One region of the Massilia sp. BHUDP2 genome, then DNA from elsewhere that is predicted to be linked to it. Evidence: predicted binding sites of a transcription regulator. Region 1 holds the regulator's gene; each other region holds the start of a gene.

Region 1 (4,716 bases):
GCCGCGCAGCAGCAGTTCGTGGGTCACGCACATCATCAGGGGCGAGCGCTGGCGCATCGCCTTCAGCGCCTTCTGCGCGAACGGGTTCTCGTCACGACCCAGCGAAGCCATGATCATCGCCACATTGGCGGCGCCGAAGTGCGCATCGATCACGCCGCGCTGCGCCTGCAGTTCGCTCGGCCCCAGTTGGCCCGCGAATTGCGCCGCATAGCTGCGGATCGCCGCCGGCAGCTGCGCGCCCGGGGTCGTCTCGACCAGCGCCATCAGGCCGGCCAGTTCCGCGCCCGGCACGTACACGTCCGCCAACCCCACATACAGCGCATCGGCCGCGCCGATGGTCAGGCCGGTCAGGCCCAGGTACTGGCCCAGCTGGCCCGGCGCATGCGACAGGAAGTGGCTGCCGCCCACGTCCGGGAACAGGCCGATGTTCACCTCGGGCATCGCCATCTTGGTGCGGTCGGTCACGATGCGCAGGCCGCAGCTAGGTCCGCCCTGGGCGATGCCCATGCCGCCGCCCATCACCACGCCATCCATCACGGCGATGTAGGGCTTCGGGTAGAAATGAATGAGGTGGTTCAGCGCGTATTCTTCGGTGAAGAAGTCTTCCAGCAGCGCGCTGCCGCCCATGGGGCCGACGTGGCCCATCTCGTGGAAGAAGCGGATGTCGCCGCCGGCGCACAAGGCCTTCTCGCTGCTGCTGGTGATGACCACCGCGTCGATGCCTGCGTCATCCTTCCATTGCAGCAGGATGGCGCTCAGGGCGCGCACCATGTCGAGCGAGAGGGAGTTCAGCGCCTTCGGCCGGTCGAGCGTGATGACGCCGGTGCGGTTGGCAACGCGGGTCAGGACGGTATCGGTCATGATGGTATTCTGTGATCGAAAAGACATGCATTCTACAGAACATTTGTACAAACGGAAGCGTGGAAAAGTAACAGGTATTGTACAAAAGCAAAAAGGGCGTCCCCTCAGACGCCCTTGCTGTGTTTGCGGCTACCCGTATCAGTTACGCGGCAGCGGCTTCTCCGTTGTCCGGAAGGCGCTTGTGCGCCACGTGGTTATGATTTTGCAGCATGGATTTGTGTTTCAGAACCTGCCTGTCCAACCTGTCCATCAAGGTGTCGATGGCCGCATACAGATCTTGCGCAGCACTCGCCACATGCAGAATTTTGCCCGATACCTGTAGGTTGATCTCGGCCTTTTGCCGTTTTTCTTTTTCAGTGAGGTTATCGATGGCGAGGAACACGTGGGTGTCGATCACGTGGTCGAAATGGCGGGTGATGCGCTCGAGCTTATTCTGAACGTATTCACGGATGGCGGGGGTGACTTCGAGATGGTGGCCGCTGATTGTGAGGTTCATACACACTCCTTTGGGAAGGTGCCCTGCCCGCGCCACAAGGTGAGAGTGGGCAGGTGCTTTACAGGGATTTGCGGAGGCTGACGGGCGGAATCTTGAGCGCTTCGCGGTATTTGGCAACCGTCCTGCGCGCAATGACCATACCTTGTTCCCCGAGCATCTCCGCGATCTTGCTGTCGGATAGAGGATTCCTAGGGTCTTCTGCTCCTGTCAATTGCGCAATAAGCGCGCGGATCGCCGTCGAGGAGGCTTCTCCCCCCGCTTCGGTGGCGACGTGGCTTCCGAAGAAGTACTTCAGCTCGAACATGCCGTGCGGGGTCAGCATGTATTTCTGCGTGGTTACACGCGAGATCGTGCTCTCGTGTAGGCCTAGTGTATCAGCTATCTCACGCAAAACAAGAGGGCGCATGGCAACCGCGCCGTGGCTGAAAAAGTTGCGCTGGCGCTCGACGATTGCCTCGGCAACACGCAGGATCGTGTCGAAGCGCTGGCGCATGTTCTTGATGAGCCACTTGGCTTCCTGCAATTGCGCGCCCATCTGGCTTTCGCTTCTACCCTGCTTGAGCAGGTTCGCGTACAGGCTGTTCACGCGCAGCTTCGGCATCACTTCCGGGTTCAGCGAGACGGCCCAGCCGTCCTTGGCGCGGCGCACGATCACGTCCGGCACCACGTAGTCGGACGTGCCCGAGCCGAAGGCGGCGCCCGGGTGCGGATTGCATTGGCGGACCACGGCCTGCACCTCGCGCAGGTCTTCGTCGTCGCAGTCGAGCGCCTTTTTCAGCTTGGTGTATTCGCGCTGCGCGAACCAGGTCAGGTAGCCTTCGACGATCTTCAAGGCAAGGCGCCGCGTCACCAGGGGCACGCCCGGCATGCGGCGGATCTGCAGGGCCAGGCATTCGGCCGCGCTGCGCGCGCCCACGCCCACCGGGTCCAGGCTCTGCACCAGCGCCAGCGCGCAGCGCAGCTCGTCCATCTCGATCTCGAGTTCTGCCGGCAGGCGCGCATGGATGTCGTCGAGCGGCTCTTCCAGGTAGCCGTTGTCGTCGAGCGCATCGATCACCAGCTCGGCCAGCGCGCGATCGCGCAGGCTGCAGCCGGTCAGGCGGATCTGTTCCGTCAGGTGTTCGCGCAGCGTGATGCCGTCGGCTTCCAGCTGCGGACGGCCGTCCTCGTCGTCGCTGCTGCGCGCGCCGCCGCCTTCACCGCCCCAATCCGCATCCGCCTCGCCACGCTCCCCATGGTCTTCGCCATCCGTGCCCTCGGGCTCGGCCTTCGCGCCCTCCTGCCCTTCCTGCCCCGGCTGGGGCGCCGGCGCTTCGCCATTCGCCGGCGCGGTATTGATCGCGCCGTCCGCCAGAAGCCGCACCGAGCGGTCGAGCGGATCGTCGAGCCGTTCGAGCAGCGGGTTGTCGTGCAGGATCTGCTCGATCTCCTGGTGCAGTTCGAGCGTGGAGAGCTGCAGCAGGCGGATCGACTGCTGCAGCTGCGGCGTGAGCGCCAGGTGCTGCGAAGTGCGTAGCTGGAGAGACTGTTTCATGCCTGGTGCTCTTGATTACATCCTGAAGTGCTCGCCGAGGTACACGCGCCGTACGGATTCGTTGGCGATGATGTCGTCAGGGCGGCCCGAGGCCAGCACCGCCCCCTGGTTGATGATGTAGGCGCGGTCGCAAATGCCGAGCGTCTCGCGCACGTTGTGATCGGTGATCAGGACGCCGATGTTGCGCTCCTTCAGGAAGCGCACGATGCGCTGGATCTCGATCACCGCGATCGGATCGACGCCGGCGAAGGGTTCGTCGAGCAGCACGAAGCGCGGGTTGGTCGCGAGCGCGCGCGCGATCTCGACGCGGCGCCGTTCGCCGCCCGACAGCGACAGCGCCGGGTTCTCGCGCAGCTTCTCGATCTGCAGTTCGGCCAGCAGGGTGTCGAGGCGCTCGTTGATCTGGTCGCGGGTGAGCGGCTTGCCGTCCACGCGCTGCAGTTCCAGCACGGCGCGGATGTTCTCCTCCACCGTCAGCTTGCGGAACACCGAGGCTTCCTGCGGCAGGTAGGACAGGCCCAGCACCGCACGGCGGTGGATCGGCAGGCTCGAGATGTCGGTGCCGTTGATGTCGATGGTGCCGGCGTCCGAGGGCACCAGGCCGACGATCATGTAGAAGGAGGTGGTCTTGCCGGCGCCGTTGGGGCCGAGCAGGCCCACCACTTCGCCGCACTCGACCTGCAGCGACACGTCGCGCACCACCAAGCGCTTGCCGTAGCTCTTCTGCAGGCCCTTGACGATCAGGGTGCTGCAGCCTTCGACCGCGGTGGCCGCTGCGTCCGTACTTGCGCTCATGGCTGCCGTCATTGCTTTGCACCTTCGGCTGGCGCCGTGGTACGGCGCGGCGCGATGATCAGGGTACCGCGGCCGCCGCCCACCTTGCTCTGGCCGGTGGGATCGTTGCGCACCTGCGCGACCTCGCGGCGGTTGTCGTAGGAGATGAAGGGGCCCTTGATCTCGTTGGTCATGCGGCCGCCCTCCAGCTCGCGCACCTCGGCGCTGGTGAACAGCTTGACCAGTTCGGCGCGCTCGTCGTATTCGATGCGCTGGGCCTGGCCCTCGACCCACAGGTCGGGACCGCCGTCGCGCTTCTGGCGGAAGGTCGCCAGCTTGCCGTTGTTGGCGGTCAGGGTCACGCTCATGTAGCCCTCCGGCGTTTCCTTCACCAGGGCGCGGTCGGACTTCAGCACCAGGGTGCCGCGCGTGAGCACGACGTTGCCGGTCAGGATGCGGGTCTGCGTGACCTCGTCGACGTCGAGGGAATCGAAGTTGATCACGGCCTGCTTGAGCGAATCGGCACGCTCCGCCGAGGCGCCGAAGGCGGCCAGGCTGAGGAATACGGCAGCGATGATTTTTTTCATGTTCTTGCTTTGTCCTGGGTTGACGCGGCGCGGCCCTACTGCCGCTGCGCGCGTGGCGGATAGACGATCTGGCCGCGGCTGGCCAGGTGCAGCTTCTGGGTCGCGTTGTTGGCCACCATGCCGGTGCCGGTCACGGTGGCGGCCCCCAGCTGCATCTCGATCGCTTGGTCTGTCTTGAGGATTTCTTCGTCGGGCAGCACGGTCAGCGCCTGCGTCTGCACGCGCAGCGCTTCGCTGGTCGGCGTGGCCGGGCGCTGGATGTCGACGTTGCCGAGCAGTTCGACGCGGTGCTCTTCATGGTAGAGCTGGGCGCGGTTGGCGACGATGGTCATGCGCGGCCGGCCGGGCGTCATGCCCTGCATCACCGGCGCCTCGACCTGGGACACGTCGTTCAGCGGCGTATGCGCCAGGCGCTTGCCCGACACCACGTAGCTCGGCTTGCCCTCTTCCGTCATGCGCACGAA
Region 2 (4,716 bases), on a different contig from region 1:
CGCCGACTTCGTGCCGCTGCCGGGACGCGGCGTGCCGAGCCTGATCGACAAGCACTACCTGGCCACGCGCGCCAGGCTGGTGGGGCCGCGCTCGATGGGCGAGGCCCCGGCCGGCAAGCCGCCCGGCATGGAGATGGCCTGGCACTGGGGCAAGGACAATGCGATCGAAACGCCGTCGACCTCGCACGTGTCGGTGGTCGACGCTTATGGCGCGGGCCTGGCGATGACCACGACCATCGAAGATGCGTTTGGATCGCGCCAGATGGTGGACGGCTTCATCCTCAACAACCAGCTGACCGATTTCTCCTTCGCCTCGCGTGACGCCGACGGCCCGATCGCCAACCGGGTGGAAGCCGGCAAGCGCCCGCGCAGCGCGATGTCGCCCACCGTCGTGTTCGACCGCAAGACCGGCAAGCTGGTGCTGACGGTCGGTTCGCCGGGCGGCCCGGCCATCATCAACTACGTCGCCAAGGTGCTGGTCGGGACGCTCGACTGGGGCCTCAACGTGCAGCAGGCAATCGCGATGCCGAACTTCGGCAGCCGCAACGGCCCGACCGAACTCGAAGTGGGACGCTTCCCGTCCACCACCATCGAGGCCTTGAACGCGCGCGGCCACAAGGTGCGCCTGGGCGAGCAGACCTCGGGCCTGCACGGCATCCAGCGCATCGAAGTGCATGGGGTGCCGCTGTGGTACGGCGGGGCCGATCCGCGCCGCGAAGGCGTGGCGCAAGGGGACTGAGGGGACCATCCGGATGCCGCGCCTGTCGACCGCCGCCGCTTACGACCAGCTGGCCGAACGCTGGCTGGACGGGGTATTCGACAGCAGCAACGGCCTGCGCCAGCACGAGCGGGCGCTCGCCTTTCTCGCGCCGGCAGCCGATGGCTGGGCGCTCAACGTCGGCTGCGGCTGCAACACCCGTTTCAATCCGCTGTTGCGCCAGCGTGGGCTGCGGATCGAGGCTGTCGACCTGTCGGCGCGCATGCTGGCACTGGCGCAGGTGGCCGACCCGGAGGTCGTCCTGCACCAGGCCGATATCCGTGATTGGCCGCTTCCGCGCGGCTACCGCTTCGTGGCGGCCTGGGACAGCATCTGGCACGTCTGCCTGCAAGACCAGCGCGCACTCATGCTCAAGCTGATGCGCGCGCTCGAGCCGGGTGGGGTCTTCCTCTTCACCGCGGGCGGGCTGGACCAGGCCCATGAACACGTCGATGCGGCGATGGGGCCCGAGGTCTACTACGGCACGCTCGGGATACCCGGCCTGCTCGCGGTGATCGAGGAGGCGGGCTGCCTGCTACGCCACCTCGAATTCGACCAGCATCCGGAACAGCACCTGGTCCTCATCGCGCAGCGCCCAAAAAAATAATGCCGCCCGCTGCAGATCGGGCGGCATGCCAGGTCGGGAACTCCCTTATGCCTTGCGGCGCCTGCGCTGCGAGACCAGCGCCGCCAGGCCCAGGCCGATCAGGACCGCGGACGCCGGTTCCGGAACTTCGCCAGTGGCGCCGCCTTCGCCCGAGCCGCCACCGATGGAACCACTATCAATCGAGCCGCCACCAGTGGAACCGCCGCCGGTGGAACCGCCACCATTCGAACCGCCTTCGGTCGAGCCACCCTCCGTAGAACCGCCGCCGCTCGAGCCGCCCTGGTTTCCATCGTTCTGCACTGGAGGCGGCGTATAAATACTGGCGGGAATGAGGCCTTGCACGCCGATGCCGCCGGTCTTGCCTCCTGCGTCGCCGATGTGGGCGGCGAAGCCGTAGCCGCCGGGTTGCCCCTTGTTCTTTGCAGTGCTCGGAGTGAATGCATCCAGGGAAAGGCCGGCCATGCTAAGGCTGAATTCGAGCGGACTGCCGACCTTGCTGGAAATGCCGCCGCTGTTCAGCTTGAAGCCATGCGTGAACATGCCGTCCGGGGTCAGGTTGAACGGTCCTCCGCTCAGCACTCTGAAGGCGCTCCCGGTGTAGTCGATGACCGCATTCTGGTAGGCGCTGGCCAGGCTGAAGCCGAAGCTTGGGCTGTCGCTGGGGCCCGTCCCGGCAAAATAATAATTGTCAGCCAGGCTTACCTTGACGTCGACACGGTCGGCCGATGCCTGGGTCAACTGGACCGTCACGGGGCTGCCAGTAAAGGTGGCGGACGTGGACAGGTTGTATGTATACGACGTGCCGACGGCAATGGGCGTGGCGTGGGCTGCAAGCGACACGCTGGCAAACAGTGTCACTGCAGCAATTTTCTTCAGGACTTGGATCTGGTTCATATAATAGTTATAACAAATATTAATTCTCTACATTTAAGCAAGTTGCGTGCCAATTATGTCAAGTGATTGAATTTACAGGTTTTATATTTATCTTCACGGTCAATGAAAACAAAGCTGTAAAATTTTCCGACAGTAAATTACTGTTGTTAAAATAGAATTTTTCCAGTTTTGGCTGTGCTCACTTCACTATCTTGCACAAAAGGCTCTTTCTATACGTAAATTCCCTCGCTGCTAGTAGGGCGCCTTTCCCGCTTCCTGTGGCTAAAAAGCCTGGACAGGCCAGGCTCGATCCATATATTTCCCAAGAGATACCCGACTTTTGCTAAGCTTCGCGGGTGGACAGTGGAGCAAAAACAGGCCTGGTCCTCACAGGCGGTGGAGCACGCGCCGCCTATCAGGCCGGCGTGATGCATGCGATCGCCCGCATCCTTGCCGACGCTGGCCGTCCGGCCCTGCGCTCTCCCTTCGACATCATCTGCGGCACCTCGGCCGGCGCGCTGAACGCCACCGCGCTCGCCTGCCGCGCCGACGACTTCAACAGCGCCGTACGCGGCCTGCTGAACGTCTGGGAGGGCGTCAGCGCCCACCAGGTCTACCGCGCCGATTCGCTGGCCGTGCTGCGCTCGGGTGCGCGCTGGCTGTCGCTGCTGTCCTTCGGCTGGCTGCTGCGCAAGTGGCACGCTTCGCCGCCCCAGTCCCTGCTCGACAACACCCCGCTGGCCGGCCTGCTGCACCGCGCCCTCGACCTGCCGCGCCTCGATGCCGCGCTGGCCGACGGCGTCCTGCATGCGCTCGCGATCACCGCTTCCTCGTATAGCAGCGGGCATCACATCACCTTCTACCAGGCCGCGCGCGAGATCGCGCCCTGGCTGCGCCACCAGCGCCTGGCGCTGTCGACCCAGATCAGCGTCGAGCACCTGCTGGCGTCGAGCGCCATTCCCTTCATCTTCCCGGCGGTGCCGCTGTACCTGGGCGGCCGGCGCGAATACTGCGGCGACGGTTCGATGCGCCAGCTGGCGCCGATCGCGCCGGCCATCCACCTGGGCGCGACGCGGGTGCTGGTGGTGGGAGCGGGGCGCATGTCGGAAACGGCGGCCGCCGCCCCGCCAGGTTCGGCGACCGGCGGCGGCTATCCGAGCCTGGCGCAGATCGCCGGCCATGCGCTGTCCTCGATCTTCCTCGACAGCCTGGCCGCCGACATCGAGCGCCTGCAGCGCGTCAATCAGACGCTTGAGCGCGTGCCGCCCGAGGCCCGCGCGGCGCTGCCGCTGCGCCGCGTGGAACTCCTGGTGATCGCGCCGTCCGAACGCCTCGACGACATCGCCCTGCGCCACGTGCACAGCCTGCCGTCGCCGGTGCGCACGCTGCTGGGCGGGATCGGCGCGCTTGAAACGCGCGGCGCGGCGCTGGCTTCCTACCTGCTGTTCGAAGGCAGCTATACGCGCGAGCTGATCCGCCTTGGCGAACACGATACCCTGGCCCGGCGCGACGACGTGCTGGCCTTCTTTCCCGAATGAACGCGCTGCTCCGATGGTGTGCGGCGGCGCTGCTGCTGTTGCTGAGCGTGGGTGCGCTGGCCGCGCCGCCGCGCCCGACCCTGCGCTTCGAGCACCTGTCGGTGTCCGAGGGCCTGGCGCAGGAGACCGTGCTGGCGGTGGTGCAGGACCGCGACGGCTTCATGTGGTTCGGCACCCAGAACGGCCTGTCGCGCTTCGACGGCTACCGCGTCATCAACTACCGCACCGTACCCGGCAAGCCGCGCTCGCTGTCGAACAGCTGGGTGCGCGTGCTGCACCTGGACCGCCACGGCCGCCTGTGGCTGGGCACCGACGGGGGCCTGAACCTGTACGACCCGGTCACCCAGTCCTTCACCCTGTTCGTGCCGGAAGAGACCGCGCGGCGCGGCAACGGCAACCGCCATATCAATGCCATCGTCGGCGACGGCCGCGACGGCCTGTGGATCGGCACCAACGACGGCCTGCAGCACTTCGACACCACGCTGCGCCGCTTCACCACCTGGCACCACGAGCGCGGCAACGAAGCGAGCCTGAGCGACGACAACGTCAACGCGCTGGCGCTGGACGCCGGCGGGAGGCTATGGATCGGCACCGGCGGGGGACTCGACAGCCTGGTCACCGGCAAGGACGCCGGGCGCGCGCGCATCGAGCACCACCCTGGCGGCCTGGGGCCGCGCGGCAACCCGGTGCATGCGCTGATGGTGGACGGCCAGCAACGCCTGTGGGTCGGGCGCCTGGGCGGGCTGGAACGGCGCGTGCTCGACGGGCCGGATGCGGGCAAGGTACGCCGCTTCGGTCCTGAAGACGGCATCGGCCCGTGGTGGATCACGACCCTGTACCGCGACGCCGGCAACGAAATCTGGGTCGGCACCCATGACGACGGCCTGCTGCGCTGGCGCGGGCCCGAGGACAAGTTCGAGAGCCACCGCCATGTGGTCAGC
Region 3 (4,716 bases), on a different contig from region 1:
GATCATGGGCATGCAGCTGATCACGCACCAGACCAGCCCGGAAGGCCAGAAAGTCCGCCGCCTGCTGATCGAAGAAGGCGCTGACATCAAGAAGGAACTGTACGTTTCCCTGGTGACCGACCGCGTCACCCAGAAGGTCGTGCTGATGGCCTCGTCGGAAGGCGGCATGGACATCGAAGAAGTCGCGCACAGCAACCCGGAAAAGATCCACAACGTCGTGATCGAACCGTCGGTCGGCCTGACCGATGAGCAGGCCGACGACGTCGCCCGCAAGATCGGCGTGCCGGAAGCGTCGATCGTCGACGCGCGCACCAACCTGCAAGGCCTGTACAAGGCTTACTGGGAAACCGACGCATCGCTGGCCGAAATCAACCCGCTGATCCTGACCGGTTCGGGCAAGGTCATCGCCCTGGACGCCAAGTTCAACTTCGACTCGAACGCCCTGTTCCGTCACCCGGAAATCGTCGCCTACCGCGACCTGGACGAAGAAGATCCGGCTGAAGTCGAAGCATCGAAGTTCGACCTGGCCTACATCTCGCTGGACGGCAACATCGGCTGCCTGGTGAACGGCGCCGGCCTGGCCATGGCCACCATGGACACCATCAAGCTGTTCGGCGGCGAGCCGGCCAACTTCCTGGACGTGGGCGGCGGTGCGACCGCAGAAAAGGTCACCGAAGCATTCAAGATCATGCTGAAGAACCCGGGCCTGAAAGCCATCCTGGTCAACATCTTCGGCGGCATCATGCGCTGCGACGTGATCGCCGAAGGCGTCATCACCGCATCGAAGGCCGTGTCGTTGCAAGTGCCGCTGGTCGTCCGCATGAAGGGCACCAACGAAGACCTGGGCAAGAAGATGCTGGCCGATTCGGGCCTGCCGATCATCTCCGCCGACACCATGGAAGACGCAGCGAAGCAGGTCGTTGCCGCTGCCGCTGGCCAAGCCTAATTCGCGAAGGAAATAAAAATGTCGATTCTGATTAACAAAGACACCAAAGTCATCACCCAAGGTATCACCGGCAAGACCGGCCAGTTCCACACCCGCATGTGCCGCGACTACGCGAACGGCCGTGAAGCCTTCGTGGCAGGCGTGAACCCGAAGAAAGCCGGCGAAGATTTCGAAGGCATCCCGATCTACGCATCGGTCAAGGAAGCCAAGTCGGAAACCGGCGCCACCGTGTCGGTGATCTACGTTCCGCCGGCAGGCGCAGCCGCCGCCATCTGGGAAGCCGTTGAAGCCGAGCTGGACCTGGCCATCTGCATCACCGAAGGCATCCCTGTCCGTGACATGATGGAAGTCAAGGATCGCATGGCCAAGGCCGGCTCCAAGACCCTGCTGCTGGGCCCGAACTGCCCAGGCCTGATCACCCCGGACGAAATCAAGATCGGCATCATGCCGGGTCACATCCACAAGAAGGGCCGTATCGGCGTCGTGTCGCGCTCGGGCACCCTGACCTATGAAGCAGTCGGCCAGCTGACCGCCCTGGGCCTGGGCCAGTCGTCGGCAGTCGGCATCGGCGGCGACCCGATCAACGGTCTGAAGCACATCGACGTGATGCGCATGTTCAACGACGATCCTGACACCGACGCGGTCATCATGATCGGCGAGATCGGCGGCCCGGACGAGGCGAACGCTGCTCAGTGGATCAAGGACAACATGAAGAAGCCGGTCGTCGGCTTCATCGCTGGCGTCACCGCGCCTCCGGGCAAGCGCATGGGCCACGCCGGCGCGCTGATCTCGGGCGGCGCCGATACCGCACAAGCCAAGCTGGAAATCATGGAAGCCTGCGGCATCAAGGTCACCAAGAACCCGTCGGAAATGGCGCGCCTGCTGAAGGCCATGCTGTAATCCGGCAGTTCAAGGTCGACGAAAACGGGGAGCGTGAGCTCCCCGTTTTTTTTACCACTCGGTAAATTTTTGGCATGCCATGACCAGGGCCCTCGGTATGCATGACAAATTACGTTCCATAAACTGTCCAGCTGACAAAAATTGCTGAGCTCGAGTGACAAATTTTGTCACTCCTCAAGCCAAAACCTGTCCTGGCACGGCATTTCCTTATCTCCCTACTAATAAAATCAGCATTTTTGGGGCTGGCATACGCCTTGCATATAGGAAAGCGTGGCAACAAGCAGTAACCCAATTACCCGAAACACCACCCTGGAGAGATAGAAATGAACATCAAGCAAATGCAAACCAAAAAAGCTGAAGGCGGTTTCACCCTGATCGAACTGATGATCGTCGTCGCGATCATCGGTATCCTGGCTGCCGTGGCAATCCCGGCCTACCAGGACTACATCGCCAAGGGCAAGGCAGCTGCTGCCTACGCCGACATCGCAGCGGGCAAGACCGGTTACGAAATGGCTTTCGTTGAAGGCAGCGCAACGGATGGTCCTGGCTACCTGGCCAAGGCTGGCCTGCCTGCCAAGACCGGTAACTGCGACACGATCGAAGCTACCGCTCCGGGCACGGACGGCGCTGCAGCGGCTGCACTGAGCTGCACCATTTCGAGCCCAGGCCGTATCGGCACCGCAGGTACCGCAAAGATCACCCTGAGCCGCAGCGCTGCCGGCACCTACTCGTGCGTGACTGCCGGTTTCTCCAAGGATGAGTACAAGCCGGCAGGTTGCGATCTGGCCGCGGCTACGACCCCGGAATAAGCCTCCATGTCGTAAGGGAACGATCGCGATGGCGATCGTTCGAAGAGACCGCCACGGCGGTCTCTTTTTCGTTTACAGCATTACTTCTTCAGGTAGCGATCCAGCCAGTTCATCACCGTGTGATGCCACTGCACCGAGTTCGCCGGTTTGAGCACCCAGTGGTTCTCGTCCGGGAACACCAGCAGCTGGCTATCGATGCCTTTACGTTGCAGCGCCGTGAAGGTGCCGAGCGCCTGGGCGGTCGGGATGCGGAAATCGAGGTCGCCCTGGATCACCAGCATCGGCGTCTCCCACTTGTTGACGTGGTGGACCGGATTGAAGCGTTCGTGCTTGTCGGGCGCCGCGAAATAGGCGCCGCCGTTTTCCCAGTCAGTGAACCACTGTTCCTCGGTCGAGTAGGCCATGCCGCGGCTGTCGAACACGCCGTCGTGGTTGACCAGGCAGCGGAAGCCGTCGTTCCAGTTCCCCGCGATCCAGTTCATCATGTAGCCGCCGTAGGATGCGCCCAGGGCGCAGCTGCGTTCGCGGTCGAGCCATGGGAACTTTTTCGCGGCCGCGTCCAGGCCCTTCTGCAGGTCCACCAGCGGCTTGCCGCCCCAGTCGCCGCTGATTGAGTCGGTGAATTTCTGGCCGTAGCCGGTCGAGCCATGGAAGTCGATGAACACGGTGGCATAGCCCGCGCCAGCATACACCTGGGGATTCCAGCGATAGCTCCAGCCGTTACCGAAGCTGCCCTGCGGCCCGCCGTGCACGAGGAAGGCGATCGGGTACTTCTTGCCCGGTTCGGCATTCCAGGGTTTCATCACGTGCCCGTACACCGTCTCGCCATTGGCCCCGGCAAAGCTGAACTGCTCGTACTCGCCCCAGCGCACGTCGGCCAGGCGCTCGGCGTTCAGCCTGGTCAGCTGTCTTGGCCGGCCGCCGGGCTGCATGGCGAACAGCTGCGCGCCGGAGGCCAGGTTGGCCTGGGTATAGACCACCGTATTGCCGCGCACGTCGAAGGCGCCGACCGCGCCCTTGTCGGTCAGCGCCGTCACCTTGCCGCTCGCGACGTCGAGCGAGAACAGCCGGTGCTGGCCCAGGTCTTCGGCATCGACGATCAGGGCCTTGCCGTCGGCACGCCAGTGCAGGCTGCCAGCGGAGCGGTCCCAATCGGCAGCCAGCTTGCGCTTTGCGCCGCTGGCCACATCCATCAGCATCACCTGGTAGCGGTCGGCCTCGAAGCCGGGACGCGCCATCGCCAGGTAGGCAAGGGTTTTCCCGTCAGGCGAAAACACGCCCTTGGTATCCCAGGCCGGGTTGTCGGCCGTAAGGTTGCGCGGGACGCCGCCAGCGGCCGGCACGGTGTACAGGTCGAAGTTGGTCGACCAGGCCTCGGTCTTGCCGGCGATGCGGGCCGCGAACACGATGGTCTTGCCGTCCGGGCTGAAGCGGAACTCTTCGCGGTCGCCGAAGGGCTTCGAGGGTACGTCGCCGTCGAGCGAGCCCGATAGCGCAACCGGCACGCCGCCCGCCTTGCCGGCGCTGTCGAGCGGCGCCGAGAACAGCACATTGTTGCGTCCGTCCTTCCAGGTGTCCCAATGACGTACGAACAGGCGGTCATACAGCTTGCCGCTGCTCTTGTCCTTGTCCTTCGCGTCAAGGCGCTGTTTGGTGCAGGCGAGATCCGCGCAGTCGCGGAAGACCGACAGGCTCATCGCCAGGCGGTCGCCTGCCGGCGAGATGCGGAAGCTCTCCACGTCGAGGGGGAGGTCGGTGACCTTCACCGGCTCGCCCGCCGCGCCGCCGACAATCGGAAGGCGCCACACTTGCGACGAACCCGAACGGGAGGACAGGAAATAGATGGCGTCGCCAGACGGCGACCATTCCGGTTCGGTACTGCTGGAACCGTGAGTGGTCAGGCGCTGCGGCGCCGCCCCGACAGTGCGCAGGTCGAGCATCCACAGTTCGGTGTGGCCGCGGTTCTTGCTCATGTCGGTGCTGCGCACGGTGTAAACGACGCGGCTGGCGTCGGGCGACACGGCCGGGCTGCCCACCCGTTCCATGTTCACCAGGTCTTCC
Region 4 (4,716 bases), on a different contig from region 1:
TTTGTCCCGATTTCGAAAGAAGCCATGATCCGTCGTCCCTTGTCCGCCCTCGCATTGGGCGTGATGCTGGCCTGCAGCGCAGGCGCGCAGGCCACCAGCCAGGCCGTAGCACATGCCGATGCGCCGGCACAAAAGCGCAACCCGCGCGAGGCCTACACCAAGTACGAATACCGCATCCCGATGCGCGACGGCGTCAAGCTGTTCACCACCGTGTACGTGCCGAAGGACAGCTCGAAACCCTATCCCTTTCTGATGCAGCGCACGCCCTACAGCGCGGGCGTCTACGCGCAGGGCGAGCAGCGCTACGGCGTGGACTGGTTCCCCGAGGCGCTCAGCCCCTCGCGCGAGCTGGAGGACTCCGGCTACATCTTCGTGACCCAGGACGTGCGCGGCCGCTACATGTCGGAAGGCAGCTGGCAGGAGATGACGCCGCATGCCAAGGCCAAGCGATTGAAAGGGGAGGGGCAGGAAAGCGAGGACATGCACGACACCGTCGAATGGCTGCTCAAGCACGTCCCCAACAACAACGGACGGGTCGGCATCTGGGGCATCAGCTACCCGGGCTTCTACACGGCGGCCAGCATCATCGACTCGCACCCGGCCATCAAGGCCGCTTCGCCGCAGGCGCCGATCGCCGACCTGTACATGGGCGACGACTCCTACCACGGCGGCGCCTTCATGCTGTCGGCGAACTTCGATTTCTACTCGTCCTTCCTGCCGCAGCAGAATCCGACCACGGGCAACAAGGAGCGTTCGCGCTTCGCCTACGGCGAGGCCGATGCCTACGACTTCTTCCTGAAGCGCCTGACGATGGAGAACATCCTCGCCAGCATGAGCGCCGAGCAGCGCGAGCTGCTCGAGCCGACCATCGTGCACGACACCTACGACGAATTCTGGCGTTCGCGCGCCATCACCCCGCACATGAAGAACGTCAAGGCGGCGGTGCTGACGGTGGGCGGCTGGTTCGATGCGGAGGATCCGGCCGGGCCGTTCGCGATCTACAAGGCGGTCGGCAAATACAATCCCGGCACGCCGAACGCACTGGTGATGGGACCCTGGGTGCACGGCGGCTGGGCGCGCAGCGACGGCGCGCGCCTCGGCCACGTGAATTTCGACGCCAAGACCAGCGAATACTTCCGCCGCGAGATCCAGTTCCCCTTCTTCGAGCAGCACCTGAAGGGCGTGAAGCCGGCGCGCGCCTTGCCCGCCGTGACGGCCTTCGAGACCGGCACCAACGTCTGGCGCAGCTACGCCGCCTGGCCGCCGGCGCCCGCCAGGGCGCGCACCCTGTACTTCGGCCCGAACGGCACGCTGGGCTGGCAGCAGCCGGCCGCTTCAAGCGCCGGCTACGACGAATACGTGGCCGACCCGAAGAAGCCGGTTCCCTTCATCGGCTACCCGGCCACCGGCGTGCCGCGCGAGTACATGGTGTCGGACCAGCGCTTCGCCGCCACCCGTCCCGACGTGCTGGTGTACCAGAGCGAGGTGCTGGAAGAAGACGTGACGGTGGTCGGTTCTGTGGTGCCGAAGCTGTTCGTGTCGACCACCGGCACGGACGCCGACTGGGTGGTCAAGCTGATCGACGTCTACCCGAGCGAATACCCGACCCCGGCCGTCGAGCGCAAGGGCAACGACGTCGCGCCGCCGAGCCTGAACCTGGGCGGCTACCAGCAGCTGGTGCGCGGCAATCCGCTGCGCGGCAAGTTCCGCAACAGCTTCGAGAAGCCCGAGCCTTTCACCCCGGGCAAGCAGGAAGCGCTCAGCTTCGACATCGGCGAGGTGAACCACACCTTCCGGCGCGGCCACCGCATCATGGTGCAGGTGCAGAGCTCGTGGTTCCCGCTGGTCGACCTGAACCCGCAGACCTTCACCCACATCCCGAAGGCCAAGCCGGAAGATTTCAAGAAGGCGACCCAGCGCGTGTACCGCGCACCGGGGGCAGCGTCGGGCCTGCAGCTGATGGTGATGCCGGCGCAGTGATTTACGTAGGGGTGATCTGGTCCAGTGGACCAGATCACGCTTCGCCGTCCGCGCGTTCAGCTCGCGATAGAACAGCCGCACAGTCTATTCATACTTGGTTTGAACGCGTGGACGGCATAGCCGTCCACCCTACAAAAGCGTCAAGCGCCAACCCAGGGCAAGCCGGCCTTGCACCAGCCGCCAATCGTCTTGCGGTGCCCCTCCGCATCGCGGTCGCCCTCGAAACCTTCCAGGATGTCGTAGGACTCGGCAAACCCGTGTTCGGTCGCCACGCGCGCGCTGTGGCGCGAGCGCACGCCCGAGCGGCACAGGAACAGCAGCACCTCGTCCTTGCGCGCGACCTGCTCGAGTTGCGCACCGAAGGCGGGATTCGGCGCCCCGCCCGGATAGGTGGCCCATTCCACCGCGACATGCTGGGTGTCCGGAATCGCCACCCGGCCGACCCAGTCGCGCTCGGCGTTGGTGCGTACGTCGACCAGCTTCACGCGCGGATCGCTGCGCAGGAGCGCGAAGGCTTCTTCGGGAGTGACCGCGCCGGCGTAGGGCTGGCCGCCGGCGCGCTGGCGGGCTTGGGCAAGGATGGTCTCGGTAGTCGTCATGATGTGATCCGTTTTGAACAAGAAAAGTCGATGCACCAACTTGGTTCGGTGTATCCTGCGCTGCGATGGTGCATCGGCGCCACTCTCGCACCAAGATGGTGCGGAGGTGCACTGCCAGGCGATGCCCCGGCCGGACGATTTTAGGCCGGATACGAGCGATTTCCAACGAAGCATTGTGCATTTGTTCATGACGGCAGCTTGGCACGGTTCATGCTTTGATGTATGGCAAGTTGCCCCGCTGCGAGGTTTTCCAGCGCGGCACCCCCTTTTCAATCAGGAGATACGAATGGCAAAGACGGCTGCAGACGTAATTCAACTCATCAAAGACAACGAAGTGAAGTTCGTTGACCTGCGCTTTGCAGATACCCGCGGCAAGGAGCACCACGTGACCGTGCCGGTCTCGCACTTCGACGAAGACAAGTTCGAGTCGGGCCACGCCTTCGACGGTTCGTCGATCGCCGGCTGGAAGGGCATCGAAGCGTCCGACATGCTGCTGCTGCCGGACCCGGCCACCGCCAACATCGACCCGTTCATGGAAGAGACCACCCTGTTCCTGCAGTGCGACGTGATCGAACCGTCGGACGGCAAGGGCTACGACCGTGACCCGCGCTCGATCGCCAAGCGCGCCGAAGCCTACCTGAAGTCGTCGGGTATCGGCGATACCGCCTTCTTCGGCCCGGAACCCGAATTCTTCATCTTCGATTCGATCAAATGGCGCGTCGACATGTCGGGCTGCTTCGTCAAGATCGACTCGGACGAAGCATCCTGGTCGACCGACAAGGACATCGAAGGCGGCAACAGCGGCCACCGCCCGACCGTCAAGGGCGGCTACTTCCCGGTCCCGCCGGTCGACAGCTTCCAGGACATGCGCTCGGAAATGTGCCTGATCCTGGAATCGATGGGCATCCCGGTCGAAGTGCACCACCACGAAGTGGCCGGCGCCGGCCAGAACGAAATCGGCACCAAGTTCTCGACCCTGGTCGAGCGCGCCGACTGGACCCAGAACATGAAGTACGTGATCTGGAACGTCGCCCACAGCTACGGCAAGACCGCGACCTTCATGCCGAAGCCGATCAACGGCGACAACGGCTCGGGCATGCACGTGCACCAGTCGATCTGGAAAGACGGCAAGAACCTGTTCGCCGGCGACGGCTATGCCGGCCTGTCGGAAACCGCGCTGTTCTACATCGGCGGCATCATCAAGCACGCGCGCGCCCTGAACGCGATCACCAACCCGGGCACCAACTCGTACAAGCGCCTGGTGCCCGGCTACGAAGCGCCGGTCAAGCTGGCCTACTCGGCCCGCAACCGCTCGGCCTCGATCCGCATCCCGCACGTGGCGAACCCGAAGGGCCGCCGCATCGAGACCCGTTTCCCGGATCCGCTGGCCAACGTCTACCTGTGCTTTGCCGCGCTGCTGATGGCCGGCCTGGACGGCATCCAGAACAAGATCCACCCGGGCGAAGCCGCGACCAAGGACCTGTACCACCTGCCGCCGGAAGAAGACAAGCTGATCCCGACCGTGTGCTCCTCTCTGGAAGAAGCGCTGGAAGCCCTGGACAAGGACCGGGAGTTCCTGACCCGCGGCGGCGTGTTCTCGGACGCCATGATCGATGCCTACATCGAGCTGAAGATGAACGAAGTGCAGCGCATGCGCATGACCCCGCACCCGGTCGAATTCGACATGTACTACTCGGCGTAATCGATTGGTCAACAGAACCGTTGTGCTCATGCATCACCGGGCGTAAGGGTCTGTAACAAAGGCGGGGAAAGCGAGGGCTTTCCCCGCCTTTTTTCATCCTTCCTGTACACTCGCCGGGTCTACAATGCGTGCACGTTTATTGTGCAGACTGATTTCTGATGGGAAAGACAATTAGCCTCTTCCGCCTCATGGCGATGGTGCTCGCCGCCATGGTGCTCCACAACGGGGCGCACGCGCAGGGCACCGTCTACAAGTGCGTGGACGACCAGGGACGCGTCGAATTCACCGATACCAGTCGCAAGGGCTGCAAGGCCCTCGACCTGCCGGGCTATGCGCCGCCGCCGGCGCCGCGTGCCTCCGCCCCGATCCCGGCCGTGCGCCCGATGAGCCCGGGGCCGGCCGCCGCCGTCAGTCCGGCCAGCTTCCCGCGCGTCG

What was found. Region 1 encodes sigma-54, which starts transcription at its own class of promoters, with help from an activator protein. Its sites were predicted from a motif close to TGGCANGNAANCTGCTTT; they were not measured.
Region 2: a site for sigma-54 is predicted at 2,293-2,310, ahead of ACK6C6_RS15845 (PEP-CTERM sorting domain-containing protein). Genes of this name have one in related genera too.
Region 3: a site for sigma-54 is predicted at 2,039-2,056, ahead of ACK6C6_RS00795 (pilin). Genes of this name have one in related genera too.
Region 4: a site for sigma-54 is predicted at 2,779-2,796, ahead of glnA (type I glutamate--ammonia ligase). Genes of this name have one in related genera too.

Annotation. Positions count from the first base shown of each region.
Region 1 is NZ_JBJUVW010000003.1:233,662-238,377, forward strand. Features, by position in the region: gene ACK6C6_RS17820 (enoyl-CoA hydratase/isomerase family protein) at 1-861, opposite strand, end outside; gene hpf (ribosome hibernation-promoting factor, HPF/YfiA family) at 1,004-1,357, opposite strand; gene ACK6C6_RS17830 (RNA polymerase factor sigma-54) at 1,416-2,891, opposite strand; gene lptB (LPS export ABC transporter ATP-binding protein) at 2,907-3,686, opposite strand; gene lptA (lipopolysaccharide transport periplasmic protein LptA) at 3,695-4,252, opposite strand; gene lptC (LPS export ABC transporter periplasmic protein LptC) at 4,288-4,716, opposite strand, start outside.
Region 2 is NZ_JBJUVW010000002.1:1,169,863-1,174,578, reverse strand. Features, by position in the region: gene ggt (gamma-glutamyltransferase) at 1-739, shown strand, start outside; gene ACK6C6_RS15850 (class I SAM-dependent DNA methyltransferase) at 675-1,364, shown strand; gene ACK6C6_RS15845 (PEP-CTERM sorting domain-containing protein) at 1,410-2,258, opposite strand; gene ACK6C6_RS15840 (patatin-like phospholipase family protein) at 2,618-3,775, shown strand; gene ACK6C6_RS15835 (two-component regulator propeller domain-containing protein) at 3,772-4,716, shown strand, end outside.
Region 3 is NZ_JBJUVW010000001.1:172,965-177,680, forward strand. Features, by position in the region: gene sucC (ADP-forming succinate--CoA ligase subunit beta) at 1-946, shown strand, start outside; gene sucD (succinate--CoA ligase subunit alpha) at 965-1,846, shown strand; gene ACK6C6_RS00795 (pilin) at 2,170-2,655, shown strand; gene ACK6C6_RS00800 (prolyl oligopeptidase family serine peptidase) at 2,736-4,716, opposite strand, start outside.
Region 4 is NZ_JBJUVW010000004.1:151,030-155,745, reverse strand. Features, by position in the region: gene ACK6C6_RS22240 (CocE/NonD family hydrolase) at 25-1,980, shown strand; gene ACK6C6_RS22235 (rhodanese-like domain-containing protein) at 2,121-2,579, opposite strand; gene glnA (type I glutamate--ammonia ligase) at 2,866-4,281, shown strand; gene ACK6C6_RS22225 (DUF4124 domain-containing protein) at 4,440-4,716, shown strand, end outside.